DNA from 2 places in the Streptomyces bugieae genome. Region 2 is predicted to be linked to the other one. Evidence: riboswitches for the same ligand, from Rfam matches in the RefSeq annotation. Region 2 holds a riboswitch; the other holds the start of a gene.

Region 1 (10,267 bases), on a different contig from region 2:
TCGTTGCAGAACATCCGCACCGCCGTCCAGCACCTGCGCGCGCGGGGGCTGGCGGATCTGACCCGGATGACGCTGATGAGCGACGGCGCGACGGTCTACGAGTGCACCTCACCCGACCAGGTCGTCGACCTGCTCCAGGGCGGCCAGGGGGTCTTCGGGATCGCCGTCGGCGTGGTGTGGCGGGACGTGGAGGGCGCCCTCTCGCAGCTGCACGGTGAGCGCGTCGACACCGGCGAGACGCTGGTCGGGAAGAACCCGCACGACGAGCTGGCGCGGCGGCGCAACCGGGCCGGCTGAGCCGCGCCCCCGGGCCCCGGCCCGGCGACGGGTCGATTGTCAGTGCCATGCGGCAGCATCGGACATGTGAGACCCGCGCCGACGATCCTGCATCTGGACATGGATGCGTTCTACGCCTCTGCTGAGCAGGCGGCGAAGCCGAGCCTGCGCGGGAAACCGGTGGTGGTCGGCGGGATCGGGCCGCGCGGTGTGGTCGCCACGGCGTCGTACGAGGCCCGGGTCTTCGGGGTGCGCTCGGCGATGCCGACGGCCCAGGCGCGCCGGCTGTGCCCCAACGCCGCGTATCTCAGTCCGCGTTTCACCCTGTACCGCCAGGTGAGTGAAACGGTCATGGGGCTGCTGCACGCCCTGTCGCCGCTGGTGGAGCCGCTGAGTCTGGACGAGGCGTTCGTGGACCTGGAGGCGGGCGGGGTGGCCCCGGAGACGGCCGCGGTACGGGCCGTGGGGGAGCAGCTGCGGCGCGACATCCGGGCGGCGACCGGGCTGACCGGCTCGGTGGGGCTGGCCGGCGCCAAGATGCTGGCGAAGATCGCGTCCGAGCAGGCCAAGCCGGACGGCCTGGTGGTCATTCCGCCCGGTACCGAGCGGGAGCTGCTGGGCCCGATGTCGGTCCGGACGCTGCCCGGGGTGGGGCCCGCGACGGCGGAGACGCTGCGCCGGGCCGGGATCCACACGATCGCCGAGACCGCGGAGGCCGGCGAGGCGGAGCTGGTACGACTCCTGGGGAAGGCGCACGGCGCCGGGCTGTACGCGATGGCCCTGGGGCAGGACGACCGTCCCGTGGTGGCCGAGCGCGATGCCAAGTCCATCTCCGTCGAGGACACCTTCGAGGTCGACCTGACCGACCGGACGCGGGTGCGGATGGAGGTGCTGCGGCTGGCCGACCGCTGCGTCCAGCGGCTGCGGGCGGCCGGGCGCTCCGGGCGCACGGTGGTGATCAAGGTGCGCAACTACGACTTCTCGACGCTGACCCGCTCCGAGACGCTCCGCGGGCCGACCGACGACCCCGCGGTCATCCGGGAGGCCGCGGTGCGGCTGCTGGAGCTGGTGGACACCACCGGCGGCGTCCGGCTGCTGGGCGTGGGGGTCAGCGGGCTGGCCGACTTCACCCAGGAAGACCTGTTCGCCCAGCTCACGACGGAGCGGGAGGCCGAGGAGCTGGCGCGGGCCGCGGAGGAGCGGGCCGGGGCGGAGCCGGCCGAGGAGGCGCCCGAGGAGGAGCGGCCGCGCCGCTGGCATCCGGGCGTGGACGTGGTCCACGACGAGTACGGCGCCGGGTGGGTACAGGGCAGCGGGCTGGGGAGAGTGACCGTCCGCTTCGAGACGCCGTGGTCCGCACCAGGGAGGGTGCGGACCTTTGCCGTCGAGGATCCGGCGCTGCGGCCGGGGGAGCCCCTGCCGCTGGTGGGCGGGGGGCCCGCGGCGGATCAGTCCTCCGATCCGGCGATCTTGCCGAAGTCGGTGTCGGAGGTGCCCGAATTGCCGGGGGACGCGGCGTCGGAGTCGGGGGAGGAGATATCCAGGCGGTAGTGGTGGTAGAGCTGGAGTTCCTGCTCAGGGGAGAGATGGCGGCCCACACCGAAGTCCGGGGCGTCCTTGATCAGCTTGCGGTCGTAGGGGATGTGCAGGCTCTCGCCGACCATTTTGCTGGGCTCCAGGGGGACGAACGCGTCCCGGCTGAAGAGCCCGGTGCGTACGGCTGCCCACTCCGGTTCCCCCGTCGCGTCGTCCAGATAGACCTCGTCGATGGTGCCTATCTTCGCGCCGTTACGGTCGAACGCTTTGCGGCCGATCAGGCTCCGGGGATCGATATCGGTTTGCACGGCCCCTCCAATTGGTCGCAACTGCCCTGTGACAACTACCAAACGGCACATTTCATGCCCCGGCCACTCGAAGGATCCTTCGAGTGGCGCGCTGGTAGGCTGGCGAATGGCCGCAGAACCCGTGCGGGAGAGTCCTTTGTCGTACGCGACCAGGGCGCCGAAGGAGCAAATCCTCCCCGGAATCTCTCAGGCACACGTACCGCACGGACGAGGTCACTCTGGAAAGCAGGGCGGGCCGCGGAAGGCACAGCTCCGGGACCCCTCCTCACCGACGGTGAAAGCCGGGCCGCCATGCGCGGGCCGGTGAAGCTCTCAGGTTGAGATGACAGAGGGGGAGGCCGTCCGGGCACCCGCGCCGTGGTGCCCCTCGTAGGTCGTACCGACCAGGAGGCCCCCGCAGATGACCACCAACCGCATCTCCCTGACCGAGCTGGAGCGCGGCACCCCCTTCGAAGCCCGGCACGTCGGCCCCGACCACGAGGCGCAGGCCAAGATGCTGGCGCACATCGGTTTCGGGTCGCTGGACGAGCTCACCGCCACCGCCGTACCCGATGTGATCAGGAGCGCGGAGGCGCTCGGCCTGCCGCAGGCCCGTACCGAGGCCGAGGTCCTCCAGGAGCTGCGCGGCCTCGCGGACCGCAACCAGGTGCTGGCCTCCATGATCGGCCTGGGCTACTACGGGACGTTCACGCCGCCGGTGATCCTCCGCAACGTCATGGAGAACCCGGCCTGGTACACGGCGTACACCCCCTACCAGCCGGAGATCTCGCAGGGCCGCCTGGAGGCGCTGCTGAACTTCCAGACGATGGTCGCCGAGCTGACCGGACTGCCCACCTCCGGCGCCTCCCTCCTGGACGAGGGCACCGCGGCGGCCGAGGCGATGGCGCTCTCCCGCCGCGTCGGCAAGGTCAAGCAGGGCGTCTTCCTCGTCGACGCCGACTGCCTGCCGCAGACCATCGCCGTGATCGAGACCCGCGCCGAGCCGACCGGCGTCGAGGTCGTCGTCGCCGACCTCTCCGAGGGCATCCCCGCCGAGATCGCCGAGCGCGGCGTCTTCGGCGTCCTGCTGCAGTACCCGGGCGCCTCCGGTGCCGTCCGGGACCCGCGCGCCCTGATCGAGCGCGCCCATGAGCTCGGCGCGGTCGTCACCGTCGCCGCCGACCTGCTCGCGCTGACCCTGCTGACCTCGCCCGGCGAGCTCGGCGCGGACATCGCGGTCGGCACCACCCAGCGCTTCGGCGTCCCGATGGGCTTCGGCGGGCCGCACGCCGGCTTCATGGCGGTGCGCGAGCAGTACGCGCGCAGCCTCCCCGGCCGCCTCGTGGGCGTCTCCGTGGACGCCGACGGCCAGAAGGCCTACCGGCTCGCCCTGCAGACCCGTGAGCAGCACATCCGCCGTGAGAAGGCCACCAGCAACATCTGCACCGCGCAGGTGCTGCTGGCCGTCATGGCCGGCATGTACGCCGTCTACCACGGCCCCGAGGGCCTGCGGACCATCGCCCGCCGCACCCACCGCTACGCGGGCATCCTCGCCGAGGGCCTGCGGGCCGGTGGCGTGGAGCTGGTCCACGGCGCGTACTTCGACACGCTGACCGCGCGGGTGCCCGGCCGGGCCGCCGAGGTCGTCGCCGCCGCCCGCGAGGCCGGCATCAACCTCCGCCAGGTCGACGCGGACCTGGTCGGCATCGCCTGCGACGAGACCACCGGCCGCGCCCAGCTGACCGGGGTCTGGGCCGCCTTCGGCGTGCAGGCCGACATCGAGAAGCTCGACGCGACCACCGACGAAACGCTTCCGCAGTCGCTGCTGCGCACCGACGACTACCTCACCCACCCGGTCTTCCACGAGCACCGCTCCGAGACCGCGATGCTGCGCTACCTGCGCACCCTCGCCGACAAGGACTACGCGCTGGACCGCGGCATGATCCCGCTCGGTTCCTGCACGATGAAGCTGAACGCCACCACCGAGATGGAGCCGGTCACCTGGCCCGCGTTCGGCCAGCTGCACCCCTTCGCCCCGGCCGACCAGGCGCAGGGCTACCTCACGCTCATCCAGGAACTGGAGGAGCGCCTCGCCACCGTCACCGGCTACGACAAGGTCTCCATCCAGCCCAACGCCGGCTCCCAGGGCGAGCTGGCCGGCCTGCTGGCGGTCCGCGCCTACCACCGCGCCAACGGGGACGAGCAGCGCACGGTCTGCCTGATCCCGTCCTCGGCGCACGGCACCAACGCCGCCAGCGCCGTGATGGCCGGCATGAAGGTCGTCGTCGTCAAGACCGGCGAGGACGGCGAGGTCGACGCCGACGACCTGCACGCCAAGATCGAGAAGCACCGTGACGAGCTCGCGGTCCTGATGGTGACCTACCCCTCCACCCACGGCGTGTTCGAGGAGCACATCACCCAGATCTGCGCCGCGGTGCACGACGCCGGCGGCCAGGTCTACGTCGACGGTGCCAACCTGAACGCGCTGGTCGGCCTCGCCGAGCCGGGCAAGTTCGGCGGCGACGTCTCGCACCTCAACCTGCACAAGACCTTCTGCATCCCGCACGGCGGCGGTGGCCCCGGTGTCGGCCCGGTCGCCGTCCGCGCCCACCTGGCGCCGTACCTCCCCAACCACCCGCTGCAGCCCACCGCGGGCCCGGAGACCGGCGTCGGACCGATCTCGGCGGCCCCCTGGGGCTCCGCGGGCATCCTGCCGATCTCCTGGGCGTACGTCCGCCTGATGGGCGGCGAGGGCCTCAAGCGCGCCACCCAGGTCGCGGTCCTCAGCGCCAACTACATCGCCAAGCGCCTGGAGCCGCACTACCCCGTGCTCTACACCGGCCCCGGCGGCCTGGTGGCGCACGAGTGCATCATCGACGTCCGGCCGCTGACCAAGGCGACCGGCGTGAGCATCGACGACGTCGCCAAGCGGCTGATCGACTACGGCTTCCACGCGCCGACGATGTCCTTCCCGGTGGCCGGCACGCTCATGATCGAGCCGACCGAGAGCGAGGACCTCGCCGAGCTGGACCGCTTCTGCGACGCGATGATCGCCATCCGCGCGGAGATCGAGAAGGTCGGCACGGGGGAGTGGGACAAGGACGACAACCCGCTGCGCAACGCCCCGCACACCGCGGGCGCGCTCGGCGGCGAGTGGACCCACCCGTACTCCCGCGAGGAGGCCGTCTTCCCGGCCGGTGTCGTGGCGGCCGAGAAGTACTGGCCGCCGGTTCGCCGCATCGACGGCGCCTTCGGTGACCGCAACCTCGTCTGCTCCTGCCCGCCGCTGGACGCGTACGACGGCTGAGCCGTTCCACGGCAACAGCAAGGGCCCTCGGCAGGCGTTCTGCCGGGGGCCCTGGTGGTTCTACCGGGTGCGCGGGGTCAGGCCGCCGCGGTGACCCGGGCCCGGTGCGGGGCGATGACCTGCCCGTCAGGCAGCAGCTCACCGGTGTCCTCGAAGAGCAGGACGCCGTTGCAGAGCAGGCTCCAGCCCTGCTCCGGGTGGTGTGCCACAAGGTGTGCGGCCTCCCGGTCGGTGGAATCCGCTGAGGGGCAAGGTGGTTGGTGCTGACACATGGAAGTTGTCTTTCGCTGCGGTGTGGTGAACGTCGTCGTGCGGCTCGATGAGCTCGATGAGATGGCCATGGCCGCTCCCCCGTTTCTTCGGTCGGTCCCAGTGTTGCCCTACGGAGGGGATTCCGCAGGGATTTCGCAGCAGCGGTACTCACTCGATATCGACGCGTCACCCGTGCGGGCGGTTGCTCCCAAGTGCTCTCCGCTCCAAGGAGGTTGGCAGTGGTATCCGCGGGCTAGCCCGCGCGGGTGAGCACGCCAGCGCGCCCCGTGACCGGAAAGGGCCACGGGGCACGGTCGTGAGGGGCGTGGTGCGCCGGTGCGCGGGTACCCGGAAGGACGCCGCCGGCTTGCGGCTCAGGCCGGTTCGCGCAGTTCCAGGGGCGCGGAGGCCAGACGCAGGGTGAGCCGGGGGAGCAGGTCCGCGACGTGGTGCGTGCGGTGGGCGGCGATGCCGGGCGGGGCGGGCGCCAGCGGCACCAGCAGGTCATCGGCTGCCGGCAGCCCCGCGGCCCCGTCGGAGGAGAGGTCGTGATGCAGCCAGAGGGTGAGCATGTACAGCTCCGGTACGGACAGCAGCCGGGGCTGGTAGGGCGCGGTGAGCGCCTCGGACTGTGCCAGCGCCCGTTCGGTCGAGGCGACGTAGGGGCCGCCGCAGAACCGCCCGAACGTCCAGCCGTCCGCGGTGAGCACCGCCTCGGCGGTCGCCACGGCCCGCTCGCCGCCGCGGACCAGGAACTGCCAGCCGGCCAGCCGGGTGTGCGGCGTGCCGTCGGCCCGGCTGACGTCGTCCCAGACGTGCAGGGGCAGCGGGTGGTCGGGGCTGAGCGGGCCCTGATGGGCGCGCAGGGCGGGGACCGGGGCCTCGCGGACGGCGGTCGGCGAGCCGAGGGCGGTCAGGATGCTGCGCAGGGCGGGCGCGGGGGCAGGGGCAACGTGCAGCGGCATGGTGGGTCGCCTCTCACTTCGGAGACACGGTGGAGCGTGGCAGGTGCAAACGGCGCTGTTTGCGTGCGGGGTCAGAGCGTGGCCGGCCGGGGCTGCGGCCCGGCGTGGGGAATCAGGGCCTGTCGTCGAACCACGCCACGGGTGGGAACACCGCGACACGGGGCGCCAAGTCTCTGCCTCGTAAGCGGAGTTTATACGACGTATGTTCTGAAAGTGTTTCGGCTACCGGCCTTGCGGATTTCCGACAAGGCCGAATCCGGACCGGTCCGCGAGGTGATTTACTCCAATTTGTACGGAGCCTTTGTCGCGCCACCTCGTATTGCCTCGCCGGTGCGGTAGGCCGGATCTCGTCGGTGAATCTCACGAGCGAAATGCGGACGGCGATCGCCGCTGAGATATGCCGGTGGAAGATGCCGGGCGCCGTACCACTTCGAGCCTATCGGCACCCGGCCGCCCCGGAGGCGTTATCGATCAGATTGCCGGGGCATCATCGACCGTAGCGCGAGCCCCGGCGTGCCCGGGTTCGCCCCCAAGCGGCCCGTGGCCGCGGGCCGTTCACTGGAGGAGGGACCCTTTCGATGGGGGAGAAGGTCGCCGCGGACGGGATCGACCTGGCGGACCGGGAGCGTTATCGAAGAAAGCTACACGACTGTCTCGAGGGATTGCACAGGCTCCTCGTGGAGAAGCGGTTCGACCGGCCCCGGAATCTCATGGGCCTGGAGATCGAGCTCAATCTCGCCGGCGCCGACGGGCGCCCCCGCATGCTGAACTCCCAGGTTCTCGAACGGATCGCCAGCCAGGATTTCCAGACCGAACTCGCCCAGTGCAATCTGGAAGTCAATATCCTCCCGCACCGGCTCTCCGGCCGCGTGCTGGACCAGCTCGCCGAGGAACTCCGCACGGGCCTGAGTTACGCCGAAAGAAAGGCCCGCGAAGTCGCCGCCGGAATCGTGATGATCGGCATTCTGCCGACCCTGGACGCCGCCGACCTGACCGTCGCCAGCCTCTCCGAGAACGACCGCTACGTCCTGCTCAACGACCAGATGCGGGCGGCCCGCGGCGAGGACTTCGTCCTGGACATCCAGGGCGTCGAGCATCTGGTGGCGCGTTCCCCCTCGATCGCGCCGGAGGCCGCCTGCACCTCCGTCCAGCTGCACCTCCAGGTGACACCGGGCCGCTTCGCCGCCGTATGGAACGCGGCCCAGGCCGTTGCCGCCGCGCAGATCGCGGTCGGCGCCAACTCGCCGTTCCTCTTCGGCCGGGAACTGTGGCGGGAGTCGCGGCCGCCGGTCTTCCAGCAGGCCACCGACACCCGCGCACCGGAACTACAGGCGCAGGGCGTACGCCCGCGCACATGGTTCGGCGAACGCTGGATCGAATCCGCATACGACCTCTTCGAGGAGAACCTGCGCTACTTCCCGCCCCTGCTCCCGGTGTGCGGACCGCAGGAGCCGCTGCGGGTCCTGGCCGAGGGCGGCGTGCCCGACCTGGCCGAACTCGTGCTGCACAACGGCACGATCTACCGCTGGAACCGCCCCGTCTACGCGGTCGCCGACGGCGTCGCCCACCTCAGGGTCGAGAACCGGGTACTGCCGGCCGGCCCCACCGTCGCCGACACCATCGCCAACACCGCGTTCTACTACGGCCTGGTGCGCGCCCTGGCCGAGGAACCGCGCCCCATCTGGACCCGCCTCCCGTTCGCCGCCGCGGCCGGCAACTTCGACACCGCCTGCCGGTACGGCATCGACGCCACCCTGCAATGGCCCCGCCCCGGCCGGACCACCGCCCTCGCCGACATCCCGGCCGTACGGCTGGTACGCCAGGAACTGCTGCCGCTGGCCGCGCGCGGACTGGACGCCTGGGGCGTGGAGGCGGCCGACCGCGACCACTATCTGGGCATCATCGAGGAGCGCTGCCGACGGCGGGTCAACGGCGCCTCCTGGCAGGCCGCGGCGTACCACCACGCCCGCCGGCAGGGCCTGGACCGGGACGCCGCACTCGCCGCCATGACCCGGCGGTACCGCGAACTGATGCACACCGGGCAGCCGGTGCACACCTGGGCGGTCGCCTGGCCGCTCGGCGCCCGCACCGCGGTGCCGGGTCCTCGCCAGGCGGCGACCGAGGGGGCGTAGCCGCCACCGGGGGGGCGAGGCCGGGGGCGGCCGCGGCCGCGCGGGCTCAGCGCGGCGCCTTGCTGCCCGCCGCCATGATGGCCTTGAGGATCACCTGGTGGATCTGCGACGGATCGTCCACCCGGTGGGCCGAACCGCCGGTGGGTGCCACGATCCGGTCCAACGCCGACGCGTCGGCCTCCGGACCGATCGCGACGGCGATCAGCGGCACCGGACGCCCCGGATCCGACAGCTTCCCCAGCTTGGTGACCAAGGCGTCGAGCCCGATACTGCTCGCGTCGTCATTGGCGCCGTCGGTGACGAGCACCACCGCGTTGAACTTCCCGCTCGTGTACGTCCGGCGGGCCTCCTCGTAGGCGGCGAGGACGGTGTCGTACAAACCGGTGGCGCCGTGGGGTACCGGGGCCAGCGAGCCGAACGCGGCGGCGAGCGCGTCACGGTGGGTGCCACCGTCGCCCTCCCGGTCGCCGAGACGACCGGTCGGGGAGAGCTCCTGGTAGTCCTTCTCGCCGTCCAGGTGGGTGGCGAACTTCCACAGCCCGATCTCGTCCTCGGGCGTGAACGTGGCCAGCGCCTGGAGGAGCGAGTTCCGGGCGAGGTCCATCCGGGTCTGGCCGCCTCGCCCCGGCACCAGGTTGCCCATCGACGCCGAGGCGTCCACCACGGTGGAGATCCGGGCACTCTGCACGGTGATCGTCCACATGCCCAGCAGGGCCTGGAGCTGCTTGGCCGTCGGAGCGTCGGCCGGTGCGGCGGAGTACGGCTGCGGATCGCGCCCGCCGGCGGCCGCCACCACCTCGGCGTCCGCCGTGCCGTCCCCGGCCCGGAAGCCGCGCTCGCGCAGCGCACGCTGCCCGCCGGGCTCGCCCAGCAGCGTCATGAAGCGGCTGGCGGCCCGCGACTGCTCGGGGCTCATCTCGTCCTGGTCCACCAGGGCGTACGGGTAGTCGAGCCGGGCCGTGCCGTCCTCCGGGTAGAAGAGATCGAGGTCCGGGCCGCCGTCCGGGCCCTCGTTGTGGGCGAACGCGGCCTGTTCGGACAGCAGCAGCGCCTGGTTACGGCGCGGATTGCCCTGCTCGGCACCGGAGTCGTCGCGCGGCAACGTGGCCATGACCTGACCGTCGCCGTCCGCGACCCGCTGGTAGAGGAGCTTGGCGGTGGCCGCGGTACGGGTGTCCGCCTCGTCCCCGTCCTCGGCGTCCTCCGTATTGGCGGCGCTGATACGGGCCAGGGCGAGCAGCCCGGTGGCGCTGCGGGTGGGATCGGCGACACCCAGGCGCAGATCACCACCGGAGGTCGCGCTCTCGGTGAGACCGGCCCAGGTGTAGCGCTTGTTCGGCCAGCCCAGGGACTTCGCCGCCTTGGGGACGGCGCCCAGCGCCAGAGGTGACGAGGCGACGTTGCCGGCGGCCGTCAGCGGGGTGCCGCTCTCCCCTTCGACCCGGTCGACCCACAGGCTCGAATCCGGTATCCAGACCTGGAACTCCGGGTCGGCGGGCCGCTGTCCGAGGG
Region 2 (10,267 bases):
CCATCGACGGCGCCGCCTACACCTGGATCACCGGCCTCGCGCACCGCGCCCCGCACGGCCTGAACACCGCCGTCGCCGCCTGGAGCGACTACGGCCTGGCGCTCTTCGCCGTGCTGATGCTGCTCGCCTGGTGGCGGGCGCGCCACCGCGGGCCCGGCGCGATGGCCACGGCCCTGGCCGCCCCCGTGACCGTGGTCGTCGCCTACGCCGCGAACGACCTGGTCAAGAGCCTCTTCGACGAGCAGCGGCCGTGCCGGACGCTGCACACCCTCACCGTCGAGACCTGCCCCGGGCCCGGCGACTGGTCCTTCCCCAGCAACCACTCCGCCATCGCCGCGGCCGCCGCGGTCGCGCTCCTCCTGTGCGACCGGCGGCTCGGCCGGATCGCCGCCGTGGCCGCCGTCCTGATGGCGGCCTCCCGGGTCTGGATCGGCGCCCACTACCCGCACGACGCCGCCGTCGGCCTGCTCGCCGGCGGCCTGGTGGCCTGGGCCCTCACCCCGCTCGCGCCCCGCGCGGCCCCCGCCGTCGCCCGGCTCCGCGCGACCCGGCTGCGCCCCCTGGTGGCCGCGCGGTGACCGCGCCGGAAGGGGAGCCGGGGACCGGGCCCGGACCGGGCCCCGAACCGGTGGCGGGCCGGGAACCACGGCCGGGGCTGGGCCCCGGATCAGTCCCCCGGCCGGGCAACGGCGCGCTCCTCGCCCTGGCCGCGGTCTGTGCGGTGCTCTTCGCCGCCACCGCGGTCACCGTCTCCGTACGCCACGGCACCCCGCTCGCCCTCGAACAGGACATCGTCCACTGGGCCGCCGCCCACCACGGCGAGCCGGTGCGGTCACTGGCACGGGCCCTGACCGCCACCGGCACCGGCCTCGTCCCCTACCTGATGGCCGTCCTCGCCGGACTGCTGGCCGGCCGCGGCGCGACCGGCCGCCTGCGGGCCGTGACCTGCACCGTGGTCGTCCTCGCCGTCGGCCAGGCGGTCCGCTACGGCCTGATGGAACTGCTCGCCCGGGCCCGTCCGCCGGTCGCCGACTGGGCCGGGCACGCCACCGGATACGCGTTCCCCTCCGGCCACGCCACCACCTCCGCCCTCGCGGCCGGCCTGCTCGCCTGGGGCCTGGCGCACCGCTGCGGCCCCGCCGTCGCCCGCACCTGGTGCGCGGTCCTCGCCCTCTGGGCCGCCGGGGTCGGCCTCACCCGGGTCTACCTGGGCGTCCACTGGCTCGGCGACGTCGTCGGCGGCTGGCTGCTGGCCGCCACCTGGCTCACCCTCGCCCTGCTCCTGGAACCGGCCGCCTTCCGCCGCCGGGCGCCCCGGGCGCACTCCGGGGCCACGCAGCCCAGGGGTGGGCATTCCCATGAATAGCTGACGATCCGACCAGGTCTTCCCCAAGGCGGCATGGACGCCGCCCGCGCCGAGCACCACTGTCCTGGGCGCCGGGACCGCAAGGATCCCGCCACCGCCCACGGCAGGTACGACCGCACCGCACCGCCAGGGGGAGATCGCCATGAACCAGCCGTTCGACGCCCGGCTCCCGCGCCCGGCAGCCGACCAGGAGACCGTCGCCGGCGCCCCGCAGGGCCGCTGCCCGGCCGCCGCCGTCAAGGACCCCACCCCGTGCGAGGGGCCGCAGGACGCCGCCACCATCGTGGACCGCCACGGCCGCGAGGTGGCCGGCTGCGTCCACCACTGCGCCCGCCTGCTGGCCGGCCTCGAAGGCGCCCGCGTGCACCCGTTCGTCCCGGCGCGGCACGCCCTGGAGATCTACTCCCGGGCCCGCGAACTCCCGCCCTTCGCCTGGGAGATCGGCAGGTAGCCGCGCCGGGGCCGACGTTTCAGGCCGTCGCCGTCAGCACTCGATGATGTTGACGGCGAGGCCGCCGCGGGCGGTCTCCTTGTACTTGACGGACATGTCGGCGCCGGTGTCCTTCATGGTCTTGATGACCTTGTCGAGGGAGACGTGGTGACGGCCGTCGCCGCGCAGCGCCATGCGGGCGGCGGTGACGGCCTTGACGGCGGCCATGCCGTTGCGCTCGATGCACGGGATCTGGACCAGGCCGCCGACCGGGTCGCAGGTCAGGCCGAGGTTGTGCTCCATGCCGATCTCGGCGGCGTTCTCCACCTGCTCGGGGGAGCCGCCCAGGACCTCGGCCAGGCCGCCGGCGGCCATGGAGCAGGCCGAGCCGACCTCGCCCTGGCAGCCGACCTCGGCGCCGGAGATGGAGGCGTTCTCCTTGAAGAGCATGCCGATGGCGCCGGCGGCGAGCAGGAAGCGCACCACACCGTCCTCGTCGGCACCGGGCACGAAGTTGATGTAGTAGTGCAGCACGGCCGGGATGATGCCGGCGGCGCCGTTCGTCGGCGCGGTCACGACCCGGCCGCCGGCGGCGTTCTCCTCGTTGACGGCCATCGCGTAGAGGGTGATCCACTCCATGGCGCGGGCGGTGGCGTCGCCCTCGGCACGCAGCTTGCGGGCCGAGCCGGCCGCCCGCCGGCGGACCTTCAGGCCGCCCGGCAGGATGCCCTCACGGGACATGCCGCGCGTCACGCAGGCCTGCATCACCCGCCAGATCTCCAGCAGGCCCTCGCGGATCTCGTCCTCGGTGCGCCAGGCCTTCTCGTTCTCCAGCATCAGGGCGGAGATGGACAGCCCGGTCTGCTCGGACAGGCGCAGCAGCTCGTCGCCGGTGCGGAAGGGGTACTTCAGGACCGTGTCGTCCGGGACGATCGGGTTCTCGCCCTCCACCGCGTCCTCATCGACGACGAAGCCGCCGCCCACCGAGTAGTACGTCTTGCCGAGCAGCTCGGCGCCGTCCGCGTCGTAGGCCCAGATGGTCATGCCGTTGGCGTGGTACGGCAGGGTCTTGCGGCGGTGCAGGACCAGGTCCTCGTCGAAGTCGAAGGCGATCTCGTGGGCGCCGAGCAGGCTGATCCGCCCGGACTCCTTGATCGCCGCGACGCGGTCGTCGGCGGTCTCGACGTCGACGGTGCGGGGGGAGTCGCCCTCCAGGCCGAGCAGGACGGCCTTGGGGGTGCCGTGGCCGTGGCCGGTGGCGCCCAGCGAGCCGAAGAGTTCGGCGCGGACGCGGGCCGTGCGGGCGAGCAGACCGTCCTTCTTGAGCCGGCCGGCGAACATCCGGGCGGCGCGCATCGGGCCGACGGTGTGGGAGCTGGAGGGACCTATGCCGATGGAGAAGAGGTCGAAGACGGAGATGGCCACGGGGGCGGACTCCCTTGTCTGCTCGTGGTGGACGGTGGAGCTATGGGACAGGAGGTACGTTTCTGCGCCGAATGTCGAGCGTAACGCGGACCCGGCGCGGTGCCGTCAGACGGAAACCGTCGGGCGGCCGTCGGTGGGTGTAACAGGAGGTGTCGGGGTCACCGCGGGTGCCGGGCCGGCCACCGTGGCGGCGGGCGGACCGGTCAGACCGGTCGTACGGGCCCGCACGCCGGCCCGTACGGCCCAGAAGTAGAAGGCCGGCGCGGAGAGCGCGACCAGGGCGATGTCCAGGCCGTCGGGGATGACGCCGCGCCCGCCGAAGTCCGGGCTGCCCAGCGCGGACAGCGCAGCCAGCCAGAGCAGGAAGGCGATCATCCACCAGGCCGGGGCGAACTGCCGCCGCAGCCGTGCCGCGCCGAGGGACCCGGCCTGGTGGCGCAGCACCAGCACCGCGATCGGCACGGACACCAGCGTCAGCGCGGTCACCTTGCCGGTGTCCGGCCACTTCGACCAGTACAGGGCGCAGGCCGCGAAGGCGAAGGTGACCGGGCAGAGGACCCCGGCGGCCGGCAGCCGGAACGGACGGGGCAGCTCCGGCGCGGTCCGGCGCAGCACCCCCACCGCGATCGGGCCGATCAGGTACGAGATGACCATGGCCGCCGAGACCACCCCGGCCAGCGCCTGCCAGCTGCGCCCGACGGTCAGCAGCAACAGGACGGAGAAGCCGAGGTTGAGCCACATCGCCGGGCGGGCGGTGCCGTACCGCGGGTGCACGGCCGCCAGCCTCCGCGGGAAGAAGCCGGTCTCCGCCAGGTTGGTGACCATGTACGCGGCCGAGGCCACGTTGGCGATGTTGGAGCCGGCCGGCGAGATGAACGCGCCGAACTGCAGCATCGTGACCACCCAGTGCAGCATCAGCAGCCTGGCGAGGTCGGCGAACGGCGAGCTCAGGTTCACGCCCTGCCAGCCGCCGGCCCGGGCCAGCTGCTCGGGCGGCACCGCACCCAGGTACGCGGTCTGCAGCGCCAGGTAGATCACCAGGCCCAGGGCGAGCGCACCGACCAGGGCGACCGGGATGGCCCGGCCGGGGTTCCGGGCGGCGCCGCCGAGGTTGACCACGGCCTGGAACCCGTTGAAGGCGAAGACCACGCCGCAGGTGGTGACGGCGGTGAGCACGGCCGGCCACCCGTACGGGGCGAAGCCGCCCTGCGCGGTGAAGTTCGAGGTGTGGAAGCCGGAGGCGGCCAGCGCCGCCACGGCGGCCACCGGGATGGCGAACTTCACCACGGTGAGCACGGTGTTCGCGCGGGCCAGCAGTTGCACCGACCAGTAGCAGGTCAGCCAGAGCGCGACGGTCAGGGCCAGCGCCACGGCCATGCCGGACGCCGAGAGCTGGTGGCCGGCCGGTTCGACCAGCCCCTTCGCCCAGCCGAAGTCCCAGGACGTCATGTACTGGGTGGCGGCGATCGACTCGATCGGGATGAGCGAGGCGACCGCGATCCACACCGCCCAGCCGGTGACGAAGCCGAGCACCGGCCCGTGCGAGAGGTGACCGTAGCGGGCCATTCCGCCGGGGATCGGGTAGGCCGCGCCGACCTCCGCGTAGGACATCGCGATCATGCCGATGAAGACGGCACCGATCACCCAGGCGACCAGCGCCGCCGGGCCCGCCACCTGGGCGGCGGCACCGGCGCCGAAGAGCCAGCCGGAGCCGAAGATCGAGCCGATGCCGATCATGATGAGGGCGAAGAGGCTGAGCCCCTTCCGGTCGCCCGCGCTCATGTCCATGGGGTGGTGTCGTCCGTCCTGCTGTCGAAAATGCCCCCTCGCCGTTGAAGGGCCGCTGCGAGCTGACACCTTATTTCGCGCGAATCACCGTGAATCACCGGTTCCGCCGTGAGGGCGCGCGAGAGCGAGGAAAGGGGAGGAAAATCCGGGTGAGCAGACCATGAGCCCGGGACCAACGGCCCCGGGCTCACGGCCCGTTGACCCTCCGTCCGCCGCTCGGCGACGGTCCGGAGGATCACCGCATGAGACGCGTCACAGCGACGGGTACAGCGGGTACTTCTCCGCGAGCGCGGTGACCCGGGCCTTGAGGGCCTCCGCGTCGTAGTCGGGCTTGAGGGCCTGGGCGATGATGTCGGCGACCTCGCGGAAGTCCTCGGCCGTGAAGCCGCGGGTGGCCAGGGCCGGGGTGCCGATCCGCAGACCCGAGGTCACCATCGGGGGCCGGGGGTCGTTGGGGATGGCGTTGCGGTTGACGGTGATGCCGACCTCGTGGAGCCGGTCCTCGGCCTGCTGGCCGTCGAGCTGGCTGTTGCGCAGGTCGACCAGGACGAGGTGGACGTCGGTGCCGCCGGACAGGACCGACACACCGTGCTCGGTGACGTCGTCCTGGACCAGGCGCTCGGCGAGGATCTTGGCGCCCTCCAGGGTGCGCTGCTGGCGCTCCTTGAACTCGTCGGACGCGGCGACCTTGAAGGAGACCGCCTTCGCGGCGATGACGTGCTCCAGCGGACCGCCCTGCTGACCGGGGAAGACGGCAGAGTTGATCTTCTTGGAGATCTCGGGCGTGGCGGAGAGGATGACGCCGCCGCGGGGACCGCCGAGGGTCTTGTGGGTGGTGGTGGTCACCACGTGGGCGTGCGGGACGGGCGACGGGTGCAGCCCGGCCGCGACCAGACCCGCGAAGTGGGCCATGTCGACCATGAGGTAGGCGCCGACCTCGTCCGCGATGCGGCGGAAGGCGGCGAAGTCGAGCTGGCGGGGGTAGGCGGACCAGCCGGCGACGATGAGCTTGGGCCGGTGTTCCTTGGCCAGGCGCTCGACCTCGTCCATGTCGACCAGGTTGGTCTTCTCGTCGACGTGGTACGGCACGACGTGGTAGAGCTTGCCGCTGAAGTTGATCTTCATGCCGTGGGTCAGGTGCCCGCCGTGGGCGAGGTTGAGACCCAGGATGGTGTCGCCCGGCTTGAGGAGGGCGAACATGGCGGCGGCGTTGGCCTGGGCGCCGGAGTGGGGCTGGACGTTGGCGTAAGGGGCGTCGAAGAGGGCCTTGATGCGGTCGATGGCGATCTGTTCGACGACGTCGACGTGCTCGCAGCCGCCGTAGTAGCGGCGGCCGGGGTAGCCCTCGGCGTACTTGTTGGTGAGGACGGAGCCCTGGGCCTCCATGACCGCGACGGGAGCGAAGTTCTCCGAGGCGATCATTTCGAGGGTGGACTGCTGGCGGTGCAGCTCGGCGTCGACGGCCGCGGCGACGTCGGGGTCGAGCTCGTGCAGGGAGCTGTTCAGAAGCGACATGAGTCTTTCCTGGAGGGGTCGGAGGGCGCAGAGCACTTCCGGGCGGGGTGGCTCACTCGGTGATGAACGCGGCGTACTCGTCGGCCGTCAGCAGCTCGGCGGGCTCGTCGCTCATCTTCACCTTGAACAGCCAACCGCCCTCGAACGGGGCGGAGTTCACCAGCGAGGGGTCGTTGACGACGTCCTCGTTGATCTCCACGATCTCGCCGTGCACGGGCGCGTAGAGATCGCTGACCGACTTGGTCGACTCCAGCTCACCGCAGCTCTCGCCCGCCGTGACCGTGGAGCCGACCTCAGGGAGCTGCACGTAGACGACGTCGCCGAGCGCGTTCGCCGCGTGCTCCGTGATGCCGACCGTCGAGACGCCTTCCTCGGCGGCCGACAGCCACTCGTGCTCCTTGCTGTAGCGCAGCTGCTGGGGGTTGCTCATGGCTCGATTCTCCTGTACGCGAGGGTGTGATCGTGAATGGGGGCACCTCCCCGGACGAAGTCCGGGGGGAGCGTCTTGCACAGTGAGACGCGCGGTGGCGCGCCGCCGCCCGGTCCGCCGGGACGAACCGTTACTTCTGCCGCTTGTAGAAGGGCAGCGCGATGACCTCGTACGGCTCATGGCTTCCACGGATGTCCACGTGGACACCCTCGGTGCCCGGTGTGGCGTAGGCCGCGTCGACGTACGCGATGGCGATCGGCCGGCCGAGCGTGGGGGAGGGGGCGCCCGAGGTGACCTCGCCGATCACCGTGCCGTCGGCGGAGACGACCGGGTAGCCCGCGCGTGGGACCCGGCGGCCCTGGGCGATCAGCCCGACCAGCTTGCGCGGCGGGGCGGCCTCGGCGCGTTCGGCGGCCACCTCCAGCGCGGCGCGGCCGACGAAGTCGCCGTTGTTGGTCGTCTTCTCGAATTTCACGACCCGGCCCAGGCCGGCGTCGAACGGGGTGATGGCGGTGGTGAGCTCATGCCCGTACAGCGGCATGCCCGCCTCCAGGCGCAGGGTGTCCCGGCAGGACAGCCCGCACGGCACCAGGCCCACGTCCTTGCCGGCCTCGGTCAGCGCCTCCCAGAGGGCGACCGCGTCGGCCGGCCGGACGAACAGCTCGAAGCCGTCCTCGCCGGTGTAGCCGGTACGGGCGATCAGCGCCTCGACGCCGGCGACCGTGCCGGGCAGGCCGGCGTAGTACTTCAGCCCGTCCAGATCGGCGTCCGTCAGCTTCTTGAGGATGCCGGGGGACTCCGGGCCCTGCACCGCGAGCAGCGCGTAGGCGTCCCGGTCGTCGCGGACCACGGCGTCGAAGCCGCCGCCCCGAGCGGTCAGCGCGTCCAGCACGACCTGGGCGTTGGAGGCGTTGGCGACGACCATGTACTCCTGGTCGGCCAAGCGGTAGACGATCAGGTCGTCGAGGATGCCGCCCTCGGCGTTGCAGATCATGGTGTACCGGGCGCGGCCGGTCTTCACCCCGCCGATGTTGCCGACCAGGGCGAAGTCGAGGAGGTCGGCGGCCTGCGGGCCGGTGACGGTGATCTCGCCCATGTGGGAGAGGTCGAAGAGGCCGGCGCGGCTGCGGACCGCGACGTGCTCGTCGCGCTCGCTGCCGTAGCGCAGTGGCATGTCCCAGCCGGCGAAGTCGGTCATGGTCGCGCCGAGTGCCCGATGCGTGGCATCGAGCGCCGTGCGGCGGGGGGCATCAGTCATGGTTCTGGGCTCCCAGGCAGGGGTGACAAGACGTTCTCCCCATCTGTCATCGGAACCTGAGAGGTTCACCGGGAGCCCGCGAACGGGCCCGGTTTGCACCTTGGGTGGAGCCGCCCCGTGGGCCGGGCCGGGCTCGCTTTTCAGATCTGCCTCGCCCGCGCGGTATAGGGGCCTGAGAGATTCAAGGGAGGACTTGCTCCTTCGGCGCCCCGCCGTGGCGGCCGGGGACTCTCCCGCGCGGATTCAAGCGGCCGGTATGGAGTTGGCGGTGCACGGGTGAACCGAGATGTGCACGTGGCGCGCACATCATTGCACGGGATCGCCGAATACAGGAGGCCCGGTCGCCGCACCGCACCCGACGTGGGCGGATCGCACAATCACCTTGATGGCCATTACCTTTTCTTGACACTCTGCGGGTAGGGAACCGGCCTCGGGCCGGACCGCAACCCGGACGGGGAGGGTGATCACGATGCACAGGGACGCGGCACTCGCGGCCACATCGGGGGCCGGACCCGAAGAGCCGGTGGCGGTCCGCGCCGCCGAGCCGGTGACGGTCCGCGCCGCCGCGCCCCGGGCCCGGCGCCCGGCGCGTCCGGTCGTCCGGCCGGGGCGCGGCGCGCGGGTGGTGGACCTGCGCGGCGCCGGCCGGGCCCGGGCCGCCGCCGAGCTGCGGTTCCCGCCCGGTGACCTGGTGGTCGTCTCCGGCCTGCCGGGCAGCGGCAAGAGCACCCTGATGCACCGCGTCGTGCCGCCGCTGGACGGCGGCGGGGCCGAGGTGCACCGGATCGACTCCCAGGACGTCCGCGAGCGCTGGGAGCGCGGCCGGCTGCGCCGGCTGCCCTACGGCCTGTACCGCCCGCTGGTCCGGGCCGCGCACTATCTGGCGCTCGGCCGGGCGCTGCGCTCCGGCCGCAGCGTGGTGGTGCACGACTGCGGGACGCTGGCGTGGGTGCGCCGGTGGATCGCCCGGGCGGCCGGCCGCGGCGGCCGCGGGCTGCACCTCGTGCTGCTCGACGTGGCACCGGAGGTGGCCCGGGCCGGCCAGGAGGCGCGCGGCCGCGGGGTGTCGGGGTACGCCTTCGCCCGGCACCGCCGGGCGGTGGCCGGGCTGGTCGGCGGCGCGGAGGCGGCCCGGCTGCCGCGGGGATTCGCCTCGGCCGTGCTGCTGGACCGCCGCGCGGCGAGCGCCCTGGAAACCCTCACCTTCCGCTGACCGATGCCGCCCCTTCGCCCGCGCCGCCGCTCGTCGCGGCGGGACCCGGCACCGTACGCGCGGCACCGGCCTTCCCTCGTCTAGGGTCATGGGCCAGAAAGCGCGGAGTGCGGTGTGGAACACGGGTGGATGCAGATGAACTTTCCGGAGCAGGGGATACCGCAGCTGGCCTGGCCGGCGAACGAGCTCGAAGAGGTGCTGGCCGCGTCGGTCGGGCATCCCGGCGCCGGCGGCCGGATCGTCGAGGTCCTGGGCCGCAGCCGGGTGTGGGTGCCGCTGCCCAACGGCGGCGGCCCGGACGGCGCGGGCCTCGGTACCGCCGGGCTGGACCTGCCCACCGTCGACATCGGCGGGCTGGCCTACGTCCCGGTCTACAGCTCCGAGCAGGAGTTCCTGCGGGTCGTCGGCTCGCACATGTCCTTCACCGTCGCCCCGGCCCGGGAGTTCGCCCGCGGGCTGCCGCCGAAGATCGGGATCGTGGTGAACCCGGACGGGACGGTCGGCGTCCCGGTACCGCCGCCCGCGGTGGCCGAATTGTGCCGCTCGGGACGTCAGGAACCGGACACCGGCGCACTGCCGAGCGGCGGCCGGGTGCGGCTCTTCGAACCGGACTGGCAGGACGAGCCGGTGGACTTCCTGGCCGCCGCCGGACTGGAGTTCTCCGGCGTCGGAATTGTCCTGACTGCCCGGCGTGTCCTGGCCAGTGTCGAAGGCGACACGCCCGCGCTGTTCGTCGGTGTCCAGGTCGCTACGGTCCCCGAGGCGCTGCACGACGGATCGGCCCGCGACGCGGTGCTCGCGGGCCTGGGACGGGCCCTCGGCGCGGTGCCGGTGCCCTGGCC

The links. Region 2 has a riboswitch for glycine ahead of gcvT (glycine cleavage system aminomethyltransferase GcvT). Riboswitches for the same ligand answer to the same signal wherever they lie in the genome.
Region 1: it holds a riboswitch for glycine, as region 2 does, so the genes downstream of both, gcvP (aminomethyl-transferring glycine dehydrogenase) here and gcvT (glycine cleavage system aminomethyltransferase GcvT) in region 2, are expected to answer to the same signal.

What each region holds. Positions count from the first base shown of each region.
Region 1 is NZ_JAZBJP010000001.1:1,114,592-1,124,858, reverse strand. Features, by position in the region: gene V2J85_RS05140 (MerR family transcriptional regulator) at 1-297, shown strand, start outside; gene V2J85_RS05135 (DNA polymerase IV) at 364-1,827, shown strand; gene V2J85_RS05130 (PRC-barrel domain-containing protein) at 1,725-2,120, opposite strand; glycine riboswitch at 2,235-2,332, shown strand; gene gcvP (aminomethyl-transferring glycine dehydrogenase) at 2,521-5,406, shown strand; gene V2J85_RS05120 (DUF5999 family protein) at 5,484-5,678, opposite strand; gene V2J85_RS05115 (hypothetical protein) at 6,033-6,623, opposite strand; gene V2J85_RS05110 (glutamate-cysteine ligase family protein) at 7,202-8,755, shown strand; gene V2J85_RS05105 (substrate-binding and VWA domain-containing protein) at 8,802-10,267, opposite strand, start outside.
Region 2 is NZ_JAZBJP010000016.1:12,126-22,392, reverse strand. Features, by position in the region: gene V2J85_RS23210 (phosphatase PAP2 family protein) at 1-578, shown strand, start outside; gene V2J85_RS23205 (phosphatase PAP2 family protein) at 575-1,366, shown strand; gene V2J85_RS23200 (hypothetical protein) at 1,509-1,817, shown strand; gene V2J85_RS23195 (L-serine ammonia-lyase) at 1,851-3,221, opposite strand; gene V2J85_RS23190 (APC family permease) at 3,327-5,009, opposite strand; gene glyA (serine hydroxymethyltransferase) at 5,262-6,524, opposite strand; gene gcvH (glycine cleavage system protein GcvH) at 6,577-6,954, opposite strand; gene gcvT (glycine cleavage system aminomethyltransferase GcvT) at 7,085-8,212, opposite strand; glycine riboswitch at 8,246-8,362, opposite strand; glycine riboswitch at 8,363-8,458, opposite strand; gene V2J85_RS23170 (AAA family ATPase) at 8,682-9,425, shown strand; gene V2J85_RS23165 (enhanced serine sensitivity protein SseB) at 9,561-10,267, shown strand, end outside.